2 regions of the Paenibacillus spongiae genome follow, and region 1 is predicted to be linked to the other one. Evidence: riboswitches for the same ligand, from Rfam matches in the RefSeq annotation. Region 1 holds a riboswitch; the other holds the start of a gene.

Region 1 (12,513 bases):
GTGTTTCGGATTCGGATGCGTATACAGAGCCGGATGGGCAACCATCTCATGGTAGACAAATTCGTCCTTATCTGTCGTCATCACCATGCCATCCAGCACGAGCATCGTGCCGAATTCTTCGGTCTCGATCATATCGAGCTTCTGAAAGTCAGTTTGTTCGCTGACATAAGTCTCTTTAATCTTGGCTGTGATGCCATAGCTGTCGGTTTGCTTCTCGGTGTACCATAGTTCCATGGAGATCCCTTCTTTCTTCGTTGTATGTGATGAAAATGTATGATCCGTCGCCGAACGTCCAACCTGTATTATAGTGGAATGACGGGGTGAATTCAAACGGAATTATTGTGCCTTCCGCACAGCCGATCCAACCTTGCCAATCCCGCCAAAGCCTTGATTTCATAACGTTTTGCGCCTATCCCTTTAAGGTCGTCCGCTTTCATGAAGATTATGAAAATCCGCCCATATATTCGAATCAACCTCGCCTTATAAGCAAAAAGAATGCCGACTGGCAATCTTGAGCTATAAATTGAACGATAAGGACGGCACCCCTGGTAAAGCAGGAAGAACAGTGCTGGATTCAAGAAACCTGGAATAGCAGGGACTTAAGATCATTCAGCTAGTGCAGCTGGTTATGTTTCATTCTTAAGATCAACTTGAGTCATTTCGAACCTTTAATCGATTCCGCGGCATCAAAATATTTCTCATCCCTCCGGATAAACGTGAATAGTCCTCTCTCTCATTTTCCATACTAAGGAAAATAAGACTGTCTACGCAGGGAGGATCCCCATGACCAAACCGAACTCCGGGTCGCCTGGCGGCAAACGCCGACTGCCCTTCCGCGTCAGCGCCGAACGGTGGATGCCGCTGCTGGGCCGTATCAAACGATGGTTCATCGTCGCAGGCTGCTGCATGGCGGTATTCATGATTGCCGCCTTCTGCTTTCTATTCTACTTGCGGCACCAGACGCTGCCGGCCTCTTCCATCAGCCAGACCTCGCAAATTCTCGACTTTCAAGGGAACGTGATCGATACGTTCCACGCCGGCGAGAACAGACAATCCGTTCCGCTTAACCGGATTTCACCCTATTTACTAGAGGCTACGCTGGCGATCGAGGATCAGCGGTTCTACGACCATCTCGGCTTCGATATGAAAGGGATGGCCCGCGCAGCGCTGGTCAATCTGGAGCATATGAAGGCCAAGCAGGGGGCTAGTACGCTCACGCAGCAGCTGGCGCGAAACCTTTATTTGACACACGAACGGACATGGAAACGCAAGCTGAAGGAAGCCATGTACACGATACAGCTCGAAATGCAATACTCCAAGGATGATATTCTGGGCATGTATTTGAATCAAATTTATTATGGTCACGGCGCTTACGGCGCAGAGGCGGCCGCCCAGCTCTATTACGGCAAGCATGCGGCCGATCTGACGCTCGCGGAGAGCGCGATGCTCGCCGGCATTCCGAAGGGGCCGAAATACTACTCCCCTTATATGGATATGAAGAATGCCAAGGACCGGCAGAGAACCATCCTGTCCATAATGGCCGATCAGGGCATCCTTACCGGGGTACAGGCCGAAGAAGCCGGCAATGAGCTTCTGCAGTTTCAGCCGCTGGGGACCAAGCAGCAGGGCGGCTTCGCACCGTATTTTCGCGATTATATCCGCATCATCGCCGTGGACCGGCTCGGCATCGACGAGCATCTGCTGAGCGAGGGCGGCATCCGCATCTATACGACGCTGGATTCCGAAGCGCAGCAGGCAGCCGAGGACGCGATCGGCCAGAGCATCCCGTCCGCATCGCAGCAGCAGGCGGCGTTAATATCGATTGATCCGCGAAACGGTTATATCAAGGCGATGGTCGGCGGACGAAATTATAAGAACAACCAGTTCAACCGCGTCTTCGCGGACACGCGTCAACCCGGCTCCTCGTTCAAGCCGATTCTTTATTTGACCGCCCTGCAGGAGGGCGCCATGTCGCCGATATCGCGGTTCAAGAGCGCGCCGACCGTCTTCACCTATGATGAAGGCCGCAAAACGTATGCGCCGCGCAACTATAACGATAAGTACGCGAAAGGCGAAATCGACATGCGGCAGGCGATCGCCAGCTCTGACAATATATACGCCGTCAGTGCCATCATGAAGGTTGGCCCGGAGAAGGTCATTGAGATGGCACGCCGCCTGGGCATCGATAACAAGATGGAGCCGGTTCCTTCTCTGGCTCTCGGCACATTCCCCGTCAGCCCGTTCGAGATGGCTTCCGCCTTCGGAACGATCGGCAACGGCGGCGTCCGAGTGGAGCCTACGGCCATCGTGCGGATCGAGGACCGCAAAGGCGAAGTGCTCTATCAGGCGAAGCCGGAGGAAAAGCAGGTGGTGAATCCCGCACAGGCCTATGTGCTGACAGGTCTTATGGAGAGCGTGTTCGATGCCGGCGGCACCGGTAACCGCGTATCCGCCATGATCAAGCGGCCCGTCGCGGGCAAGACCGGCACGACCGCGACCGACGCTTGGCTCGTCGGTTATACGCCGGAGCTGGCAACCGCGGTCTGGGTCGGTTACGACAAGGACCGCAAGCTCACGCCCGCCGAGGCGCACCGCGCTGCGCCGATCTTCGCCGCTTACACGGAGAAGGCGCTGGCGGCGATACCTCCGAAGATCTTCCCGGTACCGGATGGCGTGGTCAGCGTCTACATCGATCCGGCAACCGGCAAGCTGGCGTCGAATTCATGCCCGAACAAACGGCTTGAAGCATTCGTTAGCGGAACCGAGCCGACCGAAGTATGCGGCGAGCACGGTGACAAGCCCGTCTCGGCGGACGATGCCAAAGGTCAAGCCGAGCAATCGAAATCATGGTGGCAGCAGTTGAAGCGCTGGTGGAAGGATTAACGTAAAAGTGCTGCGGCATTCCGGGGATACCGGAACGCTGCAGCACTTTTTTAAGTATGCGAAAGGATATGTTTATTACCGTCCGATTCTTGGGACCGCATGCGGTCCATGATGCTTTTTTACTTAAGCATATGAAACACTTGCTCGACGTCCTTATCGCCACGTCCGGACAGGTTGATAATAATAATTTGATCCTTGCCCATCGTTGGGGCGATCTTCTTGGCATGGGCTACCGCATGCGAGCTCTCCAGCGCCGGAATAATCCCCTCCGCGCGGGACATTTCCTGGAATGCACCCAGCACTTCTTCATTGGTAACCGTAACATACTCCGCCCGTCCTGAAACTTTGAGGTGGCTGTGTTCCGGTCCAACCCCTGGATAATCAAGCCCGGCCGCAATGGAATACGTCGGCTGCGGATTGCCCTGCTCGTCCAGCAGCACCAGACATTTGAACCCGTGGAGCACGCCGGGCACGCCCTGCGTCAATGTGGCTGCCTTATCGGGCTCGACGCCGATCAGCTTGACGGACGGCTCGTCCAAATAGTGGGCGAACGCTCCGATCGCATTGCTGCCTCCGCCTACGCAGGCCAGCACGGCATCGGGAAGGCGTCCTTCCTTCTCCAGAATCTGCCGCTTGGACTCCTCGCTGATGACGGACTGGAAGTGCTTGACCATCAGCGGATACGGATTCGGTCCGACCGCCGAACCGAGCAGGTAGAACGTGTCGCGGTAGTTCGCGATCAAATCGTTAAGCGCCTCGTCGACCGCATCCTTCAGACGCCCCTGCCCCTTCTCGACCGGCACCACCTTGGCACTGAGCAGCTCCATCCGGAATACGTTGAGCGCTTGGCGGCGCGTATCCTCGAGCCCCATGTAGATGACGCACTCGATACCGAACATCGCACATACGGTCGCAGTCGCCACCCCGTGCTGTCCCGCACCGGTTTCGGCGATGACGCGCTTCGCGCCCATTCGTTTCGCGAGCAAGATCTGGCCCATCACGTTGTTGATTTTGTGCGCGCCCGTATGATTGAGATCTTCACGCTTTAAATATATTTTTGCGCCTCCCCACATCTCGGTGAGATGCTTGGCATAGGTCAGCGGATTCTCGCGTCCAACATATTCCCGGAGGTAATAACGGAATTCTTCATTGAATTCAGGATCGTCCTTGTACTTGAGGAATTGCGCTTCCAGATAATCCAAAACTTCCTGCAGCTCGGGCGGTACGAAGCTGCCGCCGAATTCGCCAAAGTATCCTTTCTCCACAACCTCTTGACTCATTGTGATCCAACCTCCATCAAATATGAATTCTCGTTCATTTCCAATCTACTTCATCTTAAGAAAAAACAACCGTATTTGTCAAAGACAAACCTGCAGTGAAAAAACGGACTTACAGGCGCGGATGGCCACCCGAGCTGCCGGGAGATAGTCATAAAGCGCAGCTGCCGCTCTCGTTGATTGCACATATACGCACCCACAGGCCTCTCAAGTGTGATGCACAAGCAAGGTACGAGCTGGTTGGGAAGTTCGATCGTAAGACGCGCTTTGGTTCCACCCGACTCACCTCGCAATGGTTCATCGTATTGAAGGTTTACTACATTGAATAAACATGCCGTCAACGAAACTCTGCCCCGAACGATGAACGTTCTAACACAGACAGCTGCCCGAAACGGACCTGCGACAAACTGCCGCTACGAAGCCGCAGCTCCGCTGCATGTTTCGGTAACTGGCAGTCAGCATCAGCAGACCAATATAAAAAAGCCTTCTACACCACGAATGAAGTGGCCGTAGAAGGCTCCGATAGCTTTGTTCCTTGGACTGCACCAACGAGGATATCGGCCCACCCCGTACGTACAGACAACGGCGGCAAACGATAACGAAGATGCTGCAGTCTGTTGTACGCGATATCTAATGTATCATCATGTTCAGCTCATGGCTGAGCCATGTTCTCAAGTACTTAAACGTCGAGCGCCTGCTTCAGCGTATCCGGCGAGTTCGCCCACCATTCCGCGTTATGCTCCATGAGCAGACCGCGCAGCGCCTTCTTCTCGTCCGCGCTCAGTTCGTCCAGAATATAGCGGCGCTTGAGGGCATAATCGAGATTGTTCACGTGCTGGGCAAGGATCTTCCATCCCTTCCGCTCCTCCGTGTCAATCAGCATCGGGCACGCCGTCGCGCCCGCGTAGTATGAACCTTCTTCATTGCGGTCTACCGCCACCCAGACGACCCAACAAAGCCGGCCGTTCGGCACATCCTCCTTGTTGGTGCTGAACCGGATCCGGCGCTCCACTTTGCTCTTCGCATGCATGGCGCCCGCATCGATGTAAGCTTCTCCGTTATCAATAATGATACATGCGACTTGACTCAGATCGATCGTACCCGCTCCGAAGCCGCCTTTGTGCTTATTATGGCTTACAACGTTCAATGAGAGCTGTTTCTTCTCCTTCTTCGGTTCCCCCGCCGCATTCTCCGGCGACTGGCCTTGCCCTTGCTCTTGATCGCTCATGCTCCTTATTCCCACCTTCCGCTATATTCAACCCGCCTGCTTCATGCAGGTTCGTCTTCATCGATGAACCATATTTCCAATGCGGCTTCCGATCTCTTAAGGTTGCCGAAATCCGCGTCCTGTGCAGCTTTTCTGCCTGTCCGCACATTAATTCCATTTTAGCTAATAATCCGCGAAAAGCAAACATATACATGCTGTAGATGCTTGTCAACGGGAGGGAATCGTTCAATGACGCCACGTCACGCCAAACGTTTACTGCTCTTTGTGCTCGCAGCCGTCCTGATCGGCGTAACGGCCCGGGAGGGATTCGGAGATGCCTGGCTTTCGCAATACACATATGCTTTCGCTCCTGCAAAAGCCAATACCGCTCCGCGCGCGAAGCCTGTCCCCCAGTCCACGCCCGAGCCGGACTCTGTCATGCAGCCCAAGCCCGTGGAGCTCAGCAAGAGGGTCGTCGAGTATCATATCGGCGTTCAGCTTGACGAGAAGAACAAGACGCTGCACGGCGAGCAGACCGTAACTTGGACAAACCCGGGCAAAAATCCGGTGTCCGAGCTCTATTTTCACCTCTATCCGAATGCCTTTCAGTCCAAGAACTCGACGTTCATGCGCGAATCGGGCGGCAAGCTCCGCAATGACAAAGCGACGCTGGCCAGCACCGGCAGCATGCGCATCGATACGCTCGAGACCACGGAGGGCAGCAGCCTCCTGCCCCGGCTTCATTACGTACAGCCCGACGACGGCAATACGAACGACCAAACGCTGGCCAAGCTCCGCTTGCCCGGTCCCGTACCGGCAGGCTCAAGCGTGACGCTGCGGATGAAGTTCGAAGTGAAGCTGCCCGAAGTCTTCGCCCGCATGGGCTATTCCGGCGATTTCGTAATGGCAGGGCAATGGTTCCCGAAGCTGGCCGTTTATGAGACAGCCGGCACCCGAGGGCGAACGACAGAAGGATGGAATGTTCACCAGTATCACGGAAATTCGGAGTTTTACAGCGACTTCGGCATCTACAGCGTCAAAATCAATGTTCCCGAATCGTATAAGGTTGCCGCAACCGGCTTCCAGACCAAACCGACCACCATTGCCAATGAACGCAGGACATACCAGTTCTACGCCGACGACGTACATGACTTCGGCTGGTCCGCTTCACCCGATTTCCTCTACACCGAGGAACCGTTCTCTACCGATGGCGTACCCGGCGTCCGCATCAAGCTCTATCTCGACCCGCATCACGCCGACCTGAAGGACCGCTATCTGCATGCCGCCAAGTCGGCGCTTGCCAAGTATGCGGAGTGGTACGGGTCATACCCCTATTCGACCCTCTCGATCGTCGTACCGCCCAAAGGCGGCAATGGCGCAGGCGGGATGGAGTACCCCACTCTCGTGACGGCGTTCTCGGCTGAGAATGCAAACCCCGGCTACGAGCTGGAGCGCACGGTCGTACATGAAATCGGCCATCAATATTGGTACGGCATGGTCGCGACCAACGAATTCGAGGAAGCATGGCTCGATGAAGGGTTTACTTCCTATGCCGAGGACAAATTGATGGAGAGCGTATACGGCGTTGAGCCCAATCTGCCGGTGGAGGCCAGCTACATGACCGACCCCGCGCCGCTCAAGCAATTATCCTGGTCCTACAACAGCCACAATCATTATGCGGAAAATGTGTACATGCGTGCCAAGCTGGTGCTGGTGGGCATTGAGAAACAGGTTGGCCCGCAGGCCATGCGGAAGATATTAAGAACCTATTTTCAGAAATATAAGTTCAAGCATCCGTCCACTGCCGATTTTCAGCGCGTAGTCGAGCAAGTGACCCGGACCAAATGGAATGAGTACTTCAGTCAATTCGTATACGGCAAGGAAATGGCCGACTACGCCGTAGAATCGGTCCATGTGCGTCCGGTTGAGGAAGGCGGGACGAAACTGTACGAATCGATCGTGCTAATCAAAAAACGCGGAGGAACCAACGGTCCGGTGCCGATCGTATTCCAGTTCGCGGACGGGACGACCATGCCCAAGACATGGGATGGCCATGAAACCCATGTCCAGTTCAAAATGGTGCATGCCTCCCCGCTCATCTGGGCTGCAATCGATCCGAAGAACGCCAACGTGCTGGACAATAAGCGCAACAATAATTTCATGAAGGCGGACCTTCCGGAGAAGACCCGGACGCGCTGGAACATCGCCGTCTCCAAATTTGTCGAGGGTCTGTTTACGTCGCTGGCATGGTAATCGTCCCTATGAAAACAGAGACCGGCGCGGGGCCGCCTAGCCGCCCCGCCCGTCTGCCGCTGTCGATCACGAAATAACCAGGAATGAAAGGAGGCGCTCGCGTGAGAAGCTATTTGAAGCAAGGCTGGCACCGAACATTAAAGCATTTTTACATTATTATTCTGCTGTTCCTCTATGAGCTGCTGTGGGGCTTTTTCTTATATCGAACGATCGAGTCGATCATTGTCCCGCTGCTTAGACGCTACCCCGATACGCTTGGCGTGGATAACGCCGTTCAGATGTTCTTGACGGAAGCCCAGTTCCAGCTGCTCAAAACCGACATGGTGCGCCCTTATTTGTGGCTGTTCGGCAGTCTGCTTGCGGGACGGATCATCCTGACGCCCCTCATAAACGCCGGTCTGCTGTATTCGCTCCACCATACGACGGATGAAGGCGGCACCAAATTTCTGCAAGGGATTCGGGCGGCGTGGAAGCCGGTGGCCCTGCTCTATTTTATGGAGACGATCCTAACGTTAGCACCTGCCGTATGGCTGCTCCCGCGGGCGCTCGATGTCCTTCTCTCGAGCCATTCGATTATCGAGCTCCTGCAGCGGACCGGCCCTTGGGCAGGAGGCTGGATCGCATGGGCGCTCTTGCTCCATCTGCTCTTTCTCGCGATGCAATTCGGAGCGGTATCGGGCGGCGGTGCCATGAAGGCGCTATGGAGCGCGCTTCGGCACATCTTCCCATTCGTGGGGATCTCCATCGTCATGTGGGCAATCGCGCTGCTGGCCGGCTTGACGGTAACCTCCGCCTCCATGCTGTGGGCAGGCCTGTTCGCGCTCATCTTGAATCAAAGCTACCATCTGGTGCGTACGATCATCAAAGTGTGGACGGTCGCCTCGCAATATGAGGTATGGCATTCGAAGCAGATATAATTCAATCGAAGCAAAGCAAATACCGTAAAGTTTCATCTGATTGAACATATGAAAACAAGAGGCTCAGCGGAAAGATTCCGCTCAGCCTCTTGTTGTTGCTCCTTCATGATGACGATCCGCTACGCAGGCGTAATAAAGAGGTACAGTATGTTCATAGCATCGTACACAGGCAATCAAAATCCGCTGTACGATTACGGCGGCATACCGTATAACGGCAAGCATCCGCAAAGAACACCGGCGCAGATGCCAGCGACAAGGCGCGGCCTTGCATAACGGCAGTCCAATGGAGGCGAGCCGGCTTCTCTCCTCTTCGATTGGCTTCTAGCAGAAACGCATATATCTCGAAAAATGATTTGTAAATGATCGCCTTTTCACTCTTCTATCGAAATTCGAATCCTTTACGGGCAAATTGCAAAAAAGTTGCACTCTTAGAATTCTAATTTGTGAACAAATTGTGAACTTAGAAGGGAAAAGATGAAAATAATCGAATAAATAGCGAGAATGAAATTTTTGCCGAATTCCCGCAAGGGAAACGGGGGAACCACTCTGGGTGAATTGATCCCGGCAGCCGGACGGACCGGATGCCTGAGGCGATCATAGGGAGACCTTCAACCGAACCCCACAGCTAACCTCGTAGGCATTGGAAGGGGTTTCTATCTTTGAAGAAGGTTTCCGCTCTGCTGGTTGGTCTGGCTTTATTGTTGACATTCCAAGCTGGAAGCGTTTTCGCAGATTCCAGAATGGATGAAGTCATCAAGGACGTAATCGGCACACCGTACAACTACGGTGGTACAACTACCAAGGGATTCGATTGCTCCGGATTTACGATGTACGTGTTCAAGAAACTCGGCGTATCGATTCCGCATGCATCCTCCTCCCAATCCAAGCTTGGCAAGAAAGTCGCGAAGAACGACCTGATCGCCGGCGACCTCGTATTCTTCAATACGAGCGGTAAAGGTATCTCTCATGTCGGCATCTATGTTGGAGACGGCAAGTTCGCGCATTCTTCCTCCAGCAAAGGCGTAACCATTAGCGGTCTCAGCGATTCCTATTACGTGAAACGGTATGTCACGGCCCGCCGCGTAATGAGCACCGCAACGTATACGAAATATGCCGACGAACCGTCTGACGAAGCAGTCGACGGCGTGGACGTGGATTAAGACGTAAATCGGCATCCTTCACGATGTCGAATTACACAATATAAGCCGCAGTGGTTGTCGATGATGACGAGCATTGCGGCTTTGTTGTTCTTCTTGGGACGATAGGCCCTGTAGTAACGCCGGCCGCCGACCGGAGATTACTCGCCGCGTACCCGGTATCTCACCCACCAGAACGTGCGGCCGACCTGTACGTCCAGCTGCGCAGCGACCGGAGCGAACATTTCGTGCAGCTCCATTGCCGACTCGCATCCCTCGCTCCGCCGGTCCGCGAGTACAGCCGTCGCGCCCGCGCCAAGCCGCTCGTGCCAGGCAGCCAGAAAGACCGGCCGTTCCTCGACCGGCATCTCCCCAAGACAGAAGCAGGCCAGCCCCGCTTCATACTTGCCGTCGACTCGGTTGAGCTCGGTTATGCGCACAGCCTTCGAGGCAGGCGTCAATAGACGGGGGGTGCGCGCCCCTGCCACCCGCAGAACGCTGCGTCCAGCCAGCGTCAGGCTCACCGCATCCTCTACCTGAACCCACTCGTTCCACCGTTCTTCCAAGCTATTCCGCCATCTTCCCATCCGATAACCTCCCGCTGCGCAGCAGCCATGATGTTACCTCTATACATATGACCGTCCGCTCGCAAACTGACCAAAAAAAGGTATAATGAATCCGTGAATGCCTGATCCCGCTTACCTTCTATTGGGTCCTGTTTAATGAGCCTGTTTGCATCAGCGAACGGTCGCACCTAAATATAGAAAACGACATGTAGAACTTTGCTTGCGAAACCATTAAGCCGCGAAGGAGCCGATGTCCCTTGTCCCAGCAATCACCTGCCCTTTCCGTATTCCACCCTACTCTCGCCGGCTGGTTCTCCCGGACGTTCGGGGAACCGACAGATGTCCAGCTGCAGGCGTGGGCTTCCATTCTCTCCGGCCGGCACACGCTCATCGCGGCTCCAACCGGTTCCGGGAAGACGCTTGCGGCACTTATGCCCTGCCTGGACAAGCTTGCTAAGGCCAAAGCCTCCACCCGTTCCGGATGGAAGCCGGGTGTTCGCATTCTGTATGTCACGCCGCTGAAAGCATTAAACAATGATATCCAGCATCATCTGACCCGCTTCATGGAGGCGATCGAGCATTACGCCGCCAGCCAAGCGGAGTCGGGCGGTCCCGCATGGCCGGGCATCCGCACGGCCGTTCGAACAGGGGATACCCCTTCAAGCGAAAGGGCCAAGATGCTCCGCCGGCCGCCTGATGTCCTGGTGACGACGCCGGAATCGCTTTATTTGATGCTGACCTCGGAGAAGGGGCGCGCGATGCTACAGACCGTATGGTCGGTCATCGTCGATGAAATCCACGGAATTGCAGGAGATAAGCGCGGCGCTCATCTGTCCCTTACGCTGGAGCGGCTTTCGGCATGGTGTCCCGAGCCAATTCAACGCATCGGCGTCTCCGCGACGCAGAAGCCGCTCGAGCGGGTGGCCCGCTTCCTGGGCGGCTGGGATTCATCCGCGCCCATGACCGCGGACACGCCGCATCCGCTTGGCTATTCCCCTCGGCCGGTCACGATTGTCGAGAGCGCCATGGTAAAGTCGATCCAGGTGAGGGTAACGATGCCCGATTTCAGTCTGACGGCCAAATCGGGCGAAGGCGTGTGGCTGCCGATCGTCGATCGGCTGCTGCAGCTGATGACCGGGGCGCGGTCCGTGCTGCTGTTCGTCAACAGCCGCAGGCTGTGCGAGCGGCTTGTGCTGCGGCTGAATGAGCAGACCGGCTTCGAATTCGCTCGCGCTCATCACGGCAGCTTGGCGCGCGAGCGTCGGCTTGAAGTGGAAGGGATGCTGAAGAACGGGGAGCTGCGCTGCCTCGTCGCCACCTCATCGCTGGAGCTGGGCATCGACGTCGGCCATGTCGACCTCGTGCTGCAGGTCGACCCTCCTATGGATGCCGCCTCCGGCATTCAGCGCATCGGCCGGGCAGGGCATTCCGTCGGCGATATCAGCCGCGGCTTCATCGTCGCCCGAAGCCGCGGACAGCTGCCGGAAGCGGCCGTCCTCTGCCGCAACATCGTCCTGCGGGATATCGAAGAGATCCGGCTGCCGGATCAGCCCATCGATGTGCTCTCCCAGCAGATCACGGCCATCGTCGCCGCCGGGAATACGACCGTCGATGCGCTTCTCCGGCTTATTGCCGGCAGTGAATGCTACCGTAACTATACGCGCGATCAGCTGGATGCCGCGCTCAAGGTGCTTGCCGGCTTCTATCCGTTCATGCGCCCGCTCATCGACTGGAACCGCGACCTTGATCTGCTGAGCAAGCGGGCTAATACATCCGTAGCCGCCATAACCGGCGTGGGCACCATACCGCAAACCTCGGCGTATCCTGTGCATCATGCGGACAGCCGGATTCACCTCGGCGAGCTTGATGAAGAATATATCCACGAAAGCCGCGCCGGCGACGTCTTTCAACTGGGCACGACATCCTGGATGATCAGCCGGATCGAGCAGGACCGCGTCTACGTGAAGGAAGCGCCGAACCGGTTCAGCGAAATTCCGTTCTGGAAGAATGAGCCGGGCGGCAGGCGCGTCGAGCTGGGCGTTCAGCTTGGGCAGTTTCTGGGTCAACTGTCGGAACGGCTCGAGCTGGACCGGAGTCAGGCGGGCGGCACCGGCAAATCGTCCGCAGCGGAGACGGCAGCCGAGCGGGACCGTAACAATGCCGTGATCCGCTGGCTCGATAGGGATTACGGACTCGACTCCGAAGCGGCCACCCAGCTGATCGAGCTCGTTCAAGCGCAGCATAAAGCGCTGGGATTGCCGACCGAGCGGCGCA
Region 2 (12,513 bases), 3.2 Mb from region 1:
TCGTGAATGTATTCGTTCAATTATATGCAGAGGGGTTATTGGCGAAAGAAACGATGTCTTCATAAGCGACTTCGTTCAGGCGCAGTCGTTTTTGCTTTATCATCCTGAATGGACCTTGTTGTACTGACGATTTGACCGTACGCGACTGCCAGATAGCAATCGAATCAAGACGAGCAAAGGGAGTTTTATATCGTGATTAATGTTGCTGCAAGGAATAATGTGAAGGTGATTGGGAAAGGGGAGCGGACGGTTGTTTTTGCGCATGGGTTTGGGTGCGACCAGAGTATGTGGCAATATATCGTACCTTCATTCGCGGACAAGTATCGAATCGTTCTCTTCGATTATGTTGGTTCGGGAAATTCGGATCTTACAGCTTATACAAGCGAGAAGTATCGTACATTCCGCGGCTATGTGCAGGATATATTGGATATCATTGAATCGCTAAGGCTCGACAATATCATCTTTATCGGTCACTCTGTCAGTTCGATGATCGGGATGCTCGCATCCATCGAGCGGCCTGATTACTTCGACCGATTGATCATGATCGGACCTTCTCCGCGTTACTTAAATGAAGGCGAAGAGTACTGCGGAGGCTTCGATCAGAATGATATTACCGAGCTGCTGGACATGATGGAAATGAATTTCGCCGGATGGGCCAGCTTCATGGCTCCGATTGCGATGAGTAATCCGGAGCTTCCGATGCTGTCGAAAGAGCTGGAATAAAGTTTTATTTCGGGGGATCCTGCGATTTCCCGGGAATTTGCCGAGGTCACTTTTTTATCCGATCATCGGAAAGCGTTGTCCAGCGCTTCGGTTCCTGCGCTCATTCTGCAATGTTCGGAGGACAGCATCGTACCGATCGAAGTCGGGCAATATTTACATAAACATTTGGCAAACAGTACGTTCCGGTTAATGGAGGCCAAGGGCCATTACCCGCATATTAGCCATCCGCAGGAAACGGTTCGTTTAATCAATGAATATCTCCGTGATCATGAACCCGATGGGGCCGACTTGAAAGGATAGACGATAATGGATGAGCGTTTAAAATATGCACCGTGCGGTTATGTTTCCATTACACATGAAGGAATTGTTATCGATGCAAACCATACATTCCTGGATAAGATGGGATATCAGCTGGAGGATCTGGTACAGAAGCATATCGAATCGATCATGTCGACGGCCAACAAACTGATCTTTCATTCGTACTTTTACCCGTTTATTAATCTGAATGGACTTGTAGAAGAGTTGTTCATCAGTTTAAAAGATTCCAAAGGACAGCCGATTCCTTACATCTTAAATGGGAGACGGTATGAGAATGCTGGCGTCGAGATCATCGATTGCGTATTGGTGCAGATGGGCAAACGGATCGATTATGAGCGAGAGCTCCGGTCGGCTAAGAAGCAAATTGAAGAAGCGTACTGGGAGAAGGATCAAGCACTGACGAAGCTCCAACAAATCCATGCGGAAATTGAACGGAAGCAAGCCGAGCTGATGGAGATTAACAAGATCTTAGTCGAGCTGTCCAATACCGACAAGCTTACGGGATTAAAGAACAGAAGGTACTTTCAAGAGAAGCTGGAGGAGCAGATTGTCCAATACGGCAATACGCATGAGCCCTTCTCGGTATGTATTGTCGATATCGACCACTTTAAAAAAGTGAACGACACGTGGGGGCATCAGACCGGCGATGACGTACTGGAGAAGTTGGCGGAACGATTAACATCCCAATCACGGAAGACGGATATTGTTGCCCGATATGGCGGGGAAGAGTTTGTGCTTATTTGGCCGAATCAGGATATAGCGGAGTCCAAGGCGAATGCCGAGAAATTGAGGCAAACGGTAGCCGAATCGACTTGGCAAACGGGCAGCATCACGGTGAGTATAGGGATCGCGACGTTTACCGAGGCGGATTCCGATGCAACCGTATTGAAGAAAGCCGACCAAGCGCTTTATGCCTCCAAAGAAAACTGTCGAAATCGCGTCACGCACATTATGGATTTGAATCAATAGGAGAAAAAGTGAGTCGGCTTCCAAGCCGGCTTATTTTGGATCTTACGGTTCTTCCGTAAAGATTGTTACTATGCCCCCTTTCTGTTTTAACGAAAGGGAACGTATGTTTGCATTATGGGGATGGCTGCTTGAAAAAGGGAATTAATGTCGCACATATGACAAATACGGAAGAGAAAGCGATTGTTTGACTAACGGACACGATACTTGAACAACATAATAAAACCCGCCATTTATTGGCGGGTTTTATTATGTTACAGCGCATTTTTATAAAGAAACCATATTGTCGATAAGAGCCTTATATACACTGGACTAGGAGCAACTAGAAGACATAGCTGAAAAACTTATCCGCATTGCTCAAGCTGGTCCAAATGTCGGGGCTTTCACCGCCTGCATACCAATATGCAAAGCCTGCAGCGGAACCATCGACTGCCAATTTATACTTGGCGCTCAACGAACGTCCTTCTTCCACCCATATGGAGTGCCGAAATCCGCTCTGCGTGTAATTAACGGTATACTGTCCGAGGTAGGAATCCCATACTAGGCGCGAGGAAATAGAATGAATCCGGTCGTTTTGCTCAAGCAGCGACATGAACGATGTGGAGATGATTTCCCCTTGACTGCTTAAGGTCCAATCTTTATTAAATAAAGGCAATCCGAGTATGACCTTACCATGAGGTACCGCGGCAAACAGACGGTCAAGGCCTTTCTTCACGAAAGGCAGCGAAGCGTTGGATCCGGCTTGAGGGCTTCCGCTATAATGTTCGTCGTAACCCATCAGAATGATATAGTCCGCAGACTTCCCAAGCGCGCGATAATCGAACGCCTCTGTCCAATCCGTTCCTAGATCCGGAGAAACATTAACCGCCAGGACAGCACCGACTCCATGAAGCTTCACGCTTAATTCTTTCATGAAAGCCGTTAACGCCGAGCGATCTTCTGGAGCGACATTCTCGAAGTCGATGTCCAGCCCATCCAAACTGTATTTCTTGACAAGTCCCGTTAGATTGTTAATTGCAGCAGTCCTTAACGAAGAGTCCGATAACATAAGATGCGTAAGGCGGGCATCGCTTCGATTGCCGACCATCGCCCATACCTTCTTGTTGTACTTCTTCGCCCAAGTGATAAGCGAACGATCCGTCCCATCTGTTATAGTGCCCGATTCCGCCAGGAAATACCACCGCGGGGACAATGTATTGACATTGGATTGTAAAATCGTACGTTCATACTGTTCGGTCGTCTGGTTGTACTGCCATCCCAGTTGTACTTTGGGGCGCGCCTTGGATTTAAGCGCTGCAGCCCATTTATCGTTCTGCAGGACGCGATCAATCATGACGGCCGTTTCCTGCCGGGTTATTGGAGCCTTCGGATGAAACCTTCCGTTATCGTCGCCTTTCACCAAACCTAGCCTCTGCGCTGAAGCGACTGAAGGTTCAGCCCATGCGGCGATTAGGCTAGTATCGACAAAATCCGCTGCATGAGTATTATCGGCAGCGGATTGTTTCATTGCGCGTATGATAAGTACTGCAGCCTCTTGCCTTGTTACCTGCTTCTCGGGAGCGAATTTGCTTGCGCTTATGCCTTCCGCCAAGCCAAGCTGTACCGCGGCTTGAATCCAGCCATAATACCACGCGTTCTTCGATACATCTGTGAACGAACTGAGGGAACTGTTCACATACTGAAGACCAAGCAGCCTATTAAGTATGGTTACGAATTCCGCGCGGGAGATCGGTTTGGTCGGTGAGAAGGTTGTAGCCGTCGTGCCTGTTATAATATTTTTCTCGTATAAACGAATGATTTCTTTCTTCGCAAAGCTTCCCGATATATCGTTGAAAGGCGATGCGCTGCCTGCCGAGACTGGCTGCAGGATACTGCCAGCCAAGCACAGCGAAACGATCGCCGATACTGTCGTTCGAATCCAATTCACTACTATTCTCCTTCTGGTCGGTAGAGACCCTAACTTTTCTATCTTATCAAAGAACCTTCTACCGCTCATGGATAAAATATTGGAAATTGAAAAAAGGAGCCACCAAAAGCAGCCTTTGCTGCTAAAGGTACGCTCCTTTTTTCAGGAATGTCCACCCGATCGATTATTGTTCGCTGCGTATATTCGTGTCAACGTTATTTTCTTCAATGAATAGAATGTTATATCATGCCTTTCAGAACGCGTTCCATCCGCAATCGATTGTCGATGATTGGAACGAAATCAGACACCGGATACGATTTTCAAACTAAAATGTCATTGCATGTTGAAATCAATCAAATTAGACAAAAAGATGAAATAATGGAAACTATAGGGCAATATTTCCGTATCAGTATTTTATTTAAAACCTTATCGTGCAGCGGCTGCGCAAGACATCCGTACAAACTAGCTTTTCCTATCGGGGGTAGAGGAGGTACACGTATTGAATGATTCAAAATACATAAAACTTCTTGGAATTATTATTGGCGTAGCGGTTGTGAATATCGCAGTGTTTTCTCCGGGATTTATAGGCGTGGCGATCGGCGGGAATGCACTCACAACAGCTTTTGGAGTAACACTGCTATTCGCCAGTGCGCTGGTGCTGCTTTACGGGAGTTATGCTTTACTGTTCAAGGCACCCGTTGTTCTGCCTGTCAGACAAATCAAATCGCACGACGACTTCGTGGAGGCACTGACTCGCTACAGACGCATTAAAGCGCTGGCAGATGATATGACGCTCGCCTTAGAACAGCTGGATCGGATGAGCAAGAGGAAGGAGACTTTGTTCAATGTGCTCCATCAAAGATTCGATACGACGGAGTTAAGCTACCAGAAATTCGCTTCCGTCACTCTGGAGGTAGAGAAATTATTCCACCTCAATGTCAGGAGCATTCTGAATCGGCTTCAGGTTTTTGATGAGTCGGAGTTCGATCATGTAGTGAATCATAAGTCATCACGCTTCTCGGGGAAGCTTCTTCAAGAAAAAATAAACGTGTATAACGAGTTCCTGTCTTTCATGAAAAGCTCGCTTGGTACGAACGAGGAGATCCTATTAAAAATAGATAAGCTGCTGTTGGAGATATCCCGTTTAGACAGTTTTGAACCGGGAGATATTGAGAAGATGCCTTGCATGCAGGAGATAGATTCGTTAATAAAGCAAACCAAATATTATAAACATTGAGAGGTGCAAACAATGGCAAAGCAGAGCAAGGTTTTCCTCCTATTCATTATTCTCGTTGCATTCGTGTTCGCACTCGTATATTTCGGAATAAATCTGACTTCTAACTGGGGGAAAACGAAATCGCAGGTAGCTTCGGAAGACGCCGATAAGCAGTTAAGCGAGCTTTACTCCGATATCTCGATTACGACTGCCGAACCGGTGAAGGGTCAGATCGACCTTAATCCAGCAGACGTGGCGGAGTCGCTGCCGGATATCGCTAAATTCCCGATAACCGTTGACAACACCACGGATCAATATGTAGAGGTATTCTCTTCTACCGAGAAATCGGGCACGGGAGTCGACGGGTGGTTGACAGAGGTAGCAAACGAATTTAACAAGGCGAATATCGTTATTAACGGGAAGCCCGCTTCTGTGAAAATTCGGAATATCGCTTCCGGCACAGCTGCAGATTATATTAAATCCGGCAAATATGTCCCTGACGCCTTCACGCCTTCGAACGAATTATGGGGTGAAATGGTAAAGGCGAGCGGCGTTAAGACCGCGCTTATATCGAAGCGGCTTGTTGGAAACGTCCCTGGCATTGTTATAGTCAAGGCGAAGTACGATGCCCTGGTAGACACCTACGGGGCGGTGAATGTCAAGACCGTTACGGAAGCATTAGCCAATAACGAGTTCGCTATGGGATACACGGATCCTTTCGCCAGCTCCACCGGGCTAAACTTTCTTGTAACTGCCCTCAATACGTTCGATAGCGCGAATATTTTGGGTGACCAGGCCGTTCAAGGGTTTGAAAAGTTTCAAGCCAATGTGCCGTTCATTGCATCGACTACCATACAAATGCGAGACGCGGCGAAGTCCGGTATGCTTGACGGGTTTGTGCTGGAGTACCAAACCTACGTCAATGCGGCCGACTTAAAGAATGGTTATGTGTTCACTCCCTTTGGTGTAAGGCATGACAGTCCGCTGTACGCGTTAGGCGATGTGCCCGCTGAGAAGTTAGAGATCATAAAGAAGTTTGCCGAGTTTGTCGAGCAAGGCGAATATCAGACGCTGGCAAAGAAGAACGGCTTCAATAATCTTGACGACTATAAGGCGGAGCTAGAAGCTATCGATGGCAGTCTACTGTCTGCCGCGCAGAAGCTGTGGAAAGAAAAGAAGAACGGAAATAAACCGATAGCGGCCGTGTTCGTAACCGATGTTTCCGGAAGTATGGCGGGTGAACCCCTGAACCGCTTGAAAGAGTCGTTATTGAAAGGCCAGAAGTTTCTGGGGAAGGAGAACAGTATCGGTCTCGTTTCCTATTCCGATGATGTAACGATTAATCTTCCTATCGGGAAATACGATACGAATCAGCAGTCCATGTTTGTGGGGGCGGTGAACAACCTTCAAGCCAGCGGAGGTACGGCTACTTTCGATGGAATCTTAGTGGCGTTGAAAATGCTTCGAGATGAGGCAGCCCTTCATCCCGATAGCAGACCGATCATCTTTGTCCTAAGTGATGGCGAGACGAATGAGGGTTATTCGCTTAAAGATATTAAAGGATTAATCGAGAACTACAAGGTTCCGATCTACACGATCGGATACAATGCCAATATTCAAGCGCTTCAAAGTATTTCGAGTATCAATGAGGCCGCCAGTATCAATGCAGATACGGATGATGTTGTCTACAAAATCGGGAACTTGTTTAACGTTCAGATGTAATTGAAACCGGGGAGGAATACCATGTCATTCACAATGGAAGTGCCCAGCCAGGAAGAGATCAAGGTTGCGATCGAAGAGCAGGTTAAACCCGTTCCCGAAGAGGTGGTGAAGCTTAAAGAAGCCGCGGAGAGCAATGTAGCAGCGATCATGGAACTGGATATCGAGTCGCTTGAGAAGCGTAAAGAAATACTGCAGTCTATCGATGCTTATGGGATTCATACAATGAAATCATCTTCGGATAAAAACGCTCTGCTGCAGGTTTCGGTGGGGAATCTCTCCAAAACGGGTGATGATGGGGGGCAGGTAGCCAAGGGTCTCGCGGAGCTGCATAAGCAGCTCAAGGATTTGGATCCAAGCGTAGTCGACTTTGCTAAGAGAGGTTTCCTTGGCAAGTTATTCAATCCGCTCCGCGCTTACTTTCTCAAATATGAAAAGGCTGATGCAGTTATTGCGGATATCGTTGTTTCTCTAGATAAGGGGAAGATCACCCTCAAGAACGACAACACGACGCTGGAGATTGAACAGCAGTCGCTCCGGGATTTGACGAAAAAGCTTCAGAAGGAAATTCAGCTCGGTGTACTAATGGATGAGTCAATCGAATCGCAGATCGAAACGGCGAAACTGCGTAACGAAGACACTGACAAGATCCGATTCATCACCGAAGAAGTATTGTTTCCTCTACGGCAGAGGGTAATGGACTTGCAGCAAATGTTAGTTGTCAACCAGCAGGGAATCATGGCAATCGAAGTGGTCATCAGGAATAATAAAGAATTGATTCGAGGGGTAGACCGGGCCAAGAATGTTACGATATCGGCGTTGAAGATTTCCGTAACGGTTGCAAGTGCTCTCTATAATCAGAAGATCGTTCTGAGAAAGATCGAGCTCTTAAACCAAACCACGAATGAACTGATCGCCGGCACATCCAGAATGTTGAAGAATCAAGGGGCTGAGATCCACAAGCAATCGCTTGAAACGAGCATTTCAGTAGAGACGCTCAAAGAAGCCTTTACGGACGTATTGTCGGCACTGGATTCGATCAGTACTTATAAACAGGAAGCATTGCCGAGAATGCGTGAAACGATCACGCAGTTCCGGGAGTTGGCAGATGTTGGCGAGCAGCAAATTCTGCGTCTGGAGAAAGGTCATAAGTTAGGGCTGTAATATGTACACATGATCGGATAACGATTAATGGCATTAATGAAATACAGCTGAATCGAAAACTCGTTATGTGGGAATAAAGAGAGCCTAGCCGCGATCAGGCTCTCTTTATATTTCACTGAAAAGGCCATTCGTGGACATCCGTTGAACGTGACGGATGTCCAATTTCTTTCCTGTTCAAAATCAACAAGCTGAATTAATTACTGCTCCCAATGACGAAGCGACTTAGACAGATTGATTGAAGACTTGGAACATGGTAGTCTGATCATGAGGCAGCTTAATGCCGTGTAACGATACTTCTACAAATGAGTTTATTGCTGAGAGGAGCGAAACGTAAATGTCATTGATTTATACATACAATAAGAAGGTTATACAAATTGAGGAAACAAAGAACGAATCGGATTTTGAATTTGATATCAAATTTATTGAGGATAAATACATGGCAGGGATGAAGCAGATTCAGAAGGGCTTTGAAGAGAATAAAGTATACACCGATGTCTTATTCTATCCTTACGACAGTCATCACTACAGAATTATCGTACGTCAAGATTACTATGTGGATTTTGTTTTGGCGTTATTGAAACATCAACTATTAGTTAGCGTGGAGTGGAGTTAGTCTTGGCTCGAAAAATAGTAAATCACACGATAAGGGGAAAGACGAATCGATGCCGGAAACAGAAAAGGCAGGCTATAAATCGATAGCTCTTGATATCGCACAAAGAATCGTAAGCGGAGAATTTCTTGTATCCAGTAAGATTTCAGGACGTTCACTCCTGGCAGGGCAGTACCATGTATCTCCCGAAACCATTCGTAAAGCCATTGGATTATTGAGGGAAGAGAATATCGTATCCGTCTCTCAAGGGAAAGAAATCACCGTCTTGTCTAGTCACAACGCTTATGAATATATAACGAAACACGATTATTTGAAATCCGTGTATTCCCTTAAACAAAATTTGCAGCTCTTGCTTCAGGAAAAACTAGCCATAGATCAGAAATTTGAATCACTCCTTACGGAGATTATTGATGCTTCTGACCGGTTGCAAAATCTTAAACCGTATAATCCCATCGATCTAAAAATATCACCGCATTCACATGTGGTAGGGCAAACGATCGGCAATCTGCAATTTTGGCAAAATACGGGTGCTACCATTATCGCGCTGCGTAGGGGAACGCATGTCTCCATCTCGCCGGGACCGCATGTTGTGTTAAGAGAAGACGATATTCTGGTTGTTGTTGGAGATGAGAAAATTTTTGAAGTGACAGGGCAATTCATAAATAAGCCTCGAATATAATCAAAATCAATGGAGCGGCAGGGGAGGAGTCCCTTGTCTATTTTTTATTCCCTTTTCTTTCGCTCAACTAGTGCATGGTTAGCATTATTAATGTTTACTATTAATTTACAAACAACTTCAATATTATCAATAGGTTGTCAGAAGGAGAGGGATCTGTTATAGTTTAATTAGTCCATTTGAAGTTCTTGCTAGTACAATTTCATATCGAACTGCTTAATTTCCGATATTCCGGAAAGCGGGGGACCCATTATCAGGGGCGAATCGATCCATGAGGATCGTAGGGAACCATCTATCCCGAGTCCGTCAGCTAACCTCGTCAGCCTTAGATGGGTCATTATTCTCTGTAGAGCGATAAACTCTGCTTGTTTCTTGACCCGTGTTAATGGGTCTTTTTTTGTTGTCATAATACATTTTGAAGGAGGAGGTTCTTATGCCACAACCGAAATACATGACGGACATCGGCAAATTGACGAATATTCCGGAGAAAGAACGGGAGAAATTGAAGCTTATTACGGACAAGTTCGTTTTTCGAGTGAATGATTATTACTTGAATTTAATTGATTGGGATGATCCGAACGATCCGGTCCGTAAGCTAGTCATTCCAAATGAGGATGAACTTGGGGAGTATGGGCGATGGGATGCATCGGACGAAGATACGAATTATGTCGTTCCAGGATGCCAACACAAGTATAATTCGACGGCACTTCTTATTGTATCTGAGGTATGCGGTGCTTATTGCCGATATTGTTTTCGAAAGCGGCTTTTCCGTAATGACGTTAAAGAAGCCGTGTCGGATATAGAACCAGGCTTACAGTATATTGCACAGCATCCGGAAATCAGTAACGTTCTACTGACCGGTGGCGACAGCCTGATCCTTGGAACCGCGAAGCTGAAGATTATCCTTGAACGCTTAAGAGCCATTGAACACGTGAAAATCATTCGCCTAGGTTCGAAAATGCCCGTATTTAATCCGATGCGGATCTACGAGGACGAGGCGTTATTGGAGACGTTTAAGGAATATTCAACACCTGAGAAAAGAATTTATGTCATGGCACATATTAATCATCCGCGCGAGATCACTCCGGAAGCCATTCAAGGATTCACGGCCCTGCAGAAAGCGGGGGTGATTCTAGTAAACCAGACACCAATACTTCGCGGTATAAATGATGATCCGAAAATCCTGGGGGAGCTGCTCGATAAGCTGTCCGAGGCTGGGGTAACCCCGTACTATTTCTTTATCAATAGGCCAGTCGCGGGCAACAACGCTTTTGTTCTGCCTTTGCGGGAAGTTTACGATATCGTCGAGCAAGCTAAAGCGCTAACGTCTGGTTTAGGCAAGAGGGTTCGCTTGTCCATGAGCCATACCTCCGGAAAAATTGAAATTCTTGCTATCGAGGAAGGTAAGGCTTATCTGAAATATCACCAATCAAGAGACGGCCACTATGGCCGATTCATGATATTGGATTGCCCCGAACAGGCGACATGGTTCGATGACCTTCCGGGGAATGAGCAATATTGGAGAAAGCCTGTGAAAAAAACAAATGCGGTAGTTTCCGTTAACACACTAGCGGATATGCCTGCGGCATCAAGAAAAGTGAAGAGATTAAATAGCAACCATTAGTTTGAATCGTGACGCGACTTCTTTACGGGACGATCCAATCGATTGCAAAGGATGCCATTCATATCGTTCTGCTAGCCAATACAAACAAGTTATAATAAGCGAGCCTAAATGGGGTCGCTTTTTTATGTTTATCGAAATATAGCGATTTAGATCGATATTTTGTCATATATTATTAATTACATGAATTTAGATGCAGTTATCTTTAATTATCTCATATTTACTTAATAGGAAGCGATATATCTTCAAGTCGAACTGGGTAGTATTCGGGAGAATAGGGGAGGAAAAAGCTGGATGAGACTGGTCAGATCCCCATATCCTTGCTGAGCGGACCTGAGCTGACGTGAAGGGCTTATATCAAGGGTGAGCCTTATTGGTTACTCATGTTATGATCATTAACGTGTTCAATAACGAATCCGAAAGGAGTGAGGAAAATTGAGGAAATGGATTCATGCTGTTCTTTGCTTAATGTTGATCGGTTTCTTGATGGGATGCAGTTCAGATGAGGACAAAGCCAACGAAGGAACTAACACGAACGAACCCGCTGCTAAGGAGACAACATTAGCCAAAGCGCAGCGAGAAGGGTATATTACCGTGGGGTTCGCCAATGAACGACCTTATGCCTATGCTACACCAGAGGGCAAACTTACCGGAGAAGCTGTTGAGATCTCACGCAAGATCTTAACTAATCTAGGCATCGAGCAAATGGATGGCGTACTTACTGAATTCGGTTCTCTTATCCCGGGGCTCAAAGCCGAGCGTTACGACATGATCACGGCAGGTATGTTTATTACTCAAGAACGTGCGAAACAGGTGGCTTTCGCCAATCCGGAGTATAGCATAGGCGAAGCTATAGCGGTGAAGAAAGGAAATCCATTGAAATTACATAGTTATGAGGACATCAAAGCAAATCCTAAAGCTAAAATTGCCGTCATGGTCGGTGCGATCGAAGCGGATTACTTGAAGAGCGTCGGCGTATCCGAATCGCAAATCCTGTCGGTTCCGGATCAGCCTTCTGCCATCTCCGCCTTACAGTCCGGACGCGCCGACGCAATCACGATGACAGGTCCATCACTGCAGTCCATGCTAGAGTCCGCAAAGGATGATAATCTCGAGCGTGTCATGGATTTCGAACAACCGATCGTCGATGGTGAAAGCGTTAGAGGCTATGGGGCGGCCGTATTTCGCATAGGCGACGATGAATTCAGAGAAGCATTCAACGCGGAACTTGAGAAACTAAAGGAATCCGGCGAACTGCTAGAAATTCTAAAGACATTCGGATTTACAGAGCAAGAACTTCCGGGTGACGTTACGACAGAGGAACTGCTAAAGTAATGGAATGGCTATCACTGGATTTGCTGCCGCCCTTGCTTACAGGATTAAAGACCACGTTACTCTTAACTTTCTATAGTATTATCGTTGCTCTCTGCTGTGCCTTCCTAGCGGGGATTGGCCGATTATCGCGCTCTCCGATATTACGAGGCATCATCACGGCATATGTTGAAATCTTTCGTGGAACGTCGCTGCTTGTACAGTTGTTCTGGATCTACTTTGCGCTGCCGATGCTTCTGGATATACGGTTGTCAGCGATGAC

What was found. A riboswitch is a leader RNA that binds a small molecule or an ion and turns the genes downstream of it on or off. The one in region 1 is predicted to bind cyclic di-AMP.
Positions count from the first base shown of each region.
Region 2: another riboswitch for cyclic di-AMP. It lies ahead of L1F29_RS15940 (KamA family radical SAM protein); the one in region 1 lies ahead of L1F29_RS01190 (C40 family peptidase).

Region 1 is NZ_CP091430.1:254,433-266,945, reverse strand. Features, by position in the region: gene speE (polyamine aminopropyltransferase) at 1-234, opposite strand, end outside; gene L1F29_RS01220 (transglycosylase domain-containing protein) at 784-2,883, shown strand; gene trpB (tryptophan synthase subunit beta) at 3,003-4,163, opposite strand; gene L1F29_RS01210 (YwhD family protein) at 4,840-5,388, opposite strand; gene L1F29_RS01205 (M1 family metallopeptidase) at 5,617-7,620, shown strand; gene L1F29_RS01200 (hypothetical protein) at 7,722-8,537, shown strand; gene L1F29_RS01195 (hypothetical protein) at 8,685-8,810, shown strand; cyclic di-AMP (ydaO/yuaA leader) riboswitch at 9,039-9,192, shown strand; gene L1F29_RS01190 (C40 family peptidase) at 9,197-9,697, shown strand; gene L1F29_RS01185 (hypothetical protein) at 9,835-10,260, opposite strand; gene L1F29_RS01180 (DEAD/DEAH box helicase) at 10,497-12,513, shown strand, end outside.
Region 2 is NZ_CP091430.1:3,471,373-3,483,885, forward strand. Features, by position in the region: gene L1F29_RS15895 (HD domain-containing phosphohydrolase) at 1-65, shown strand, start outside; partial or broken gene L1F29_RS15900 (alpha/beta fold hydrolase) at 190-1,023, shown strand; gene L1F29_RS15905 (sensor domain-containing diguanylate cyclase) at 1,030-2,010, shown strand; gene L1F29_RS15910 (S-layer homology domain-containing protein) at 2,330-3,934, opposite strand; gene L1F29_RS15915 (hypothetical protein) at 4,413-5,150, shown strand; gene L1F29_RS15920 (vWA domain-containing protein) at 5,163-6,851, shown strand; gene L1F29_RS15925 (toxic anion resistance protein) at 6,873-8,012, shown strand; gene L1F29_RS15930 (hypothetical protein) at 8,347-8,625, shown strand; gene L1F29_RS15935 (GntR family transcriptional regulator) at 8,675-9,301, shown strand; cyclic di-AMP (ydaO/yuaA leader) riboswitch at 9,502-9,638, shown strand; gene L1F29_RS15940 (KamA family radical SAM protein) at 9,732-10,922, shown strand; gene ehuB (ectoine/hydroxyectoine ABC transporter substrate-binding protein EhuB) at 11,355-12,254, shown strand; gene ehuC (ectoine/hydroxyectoine ABC transporter permease subunit EhuC) at 12,254-12,513, shown strand, end outside.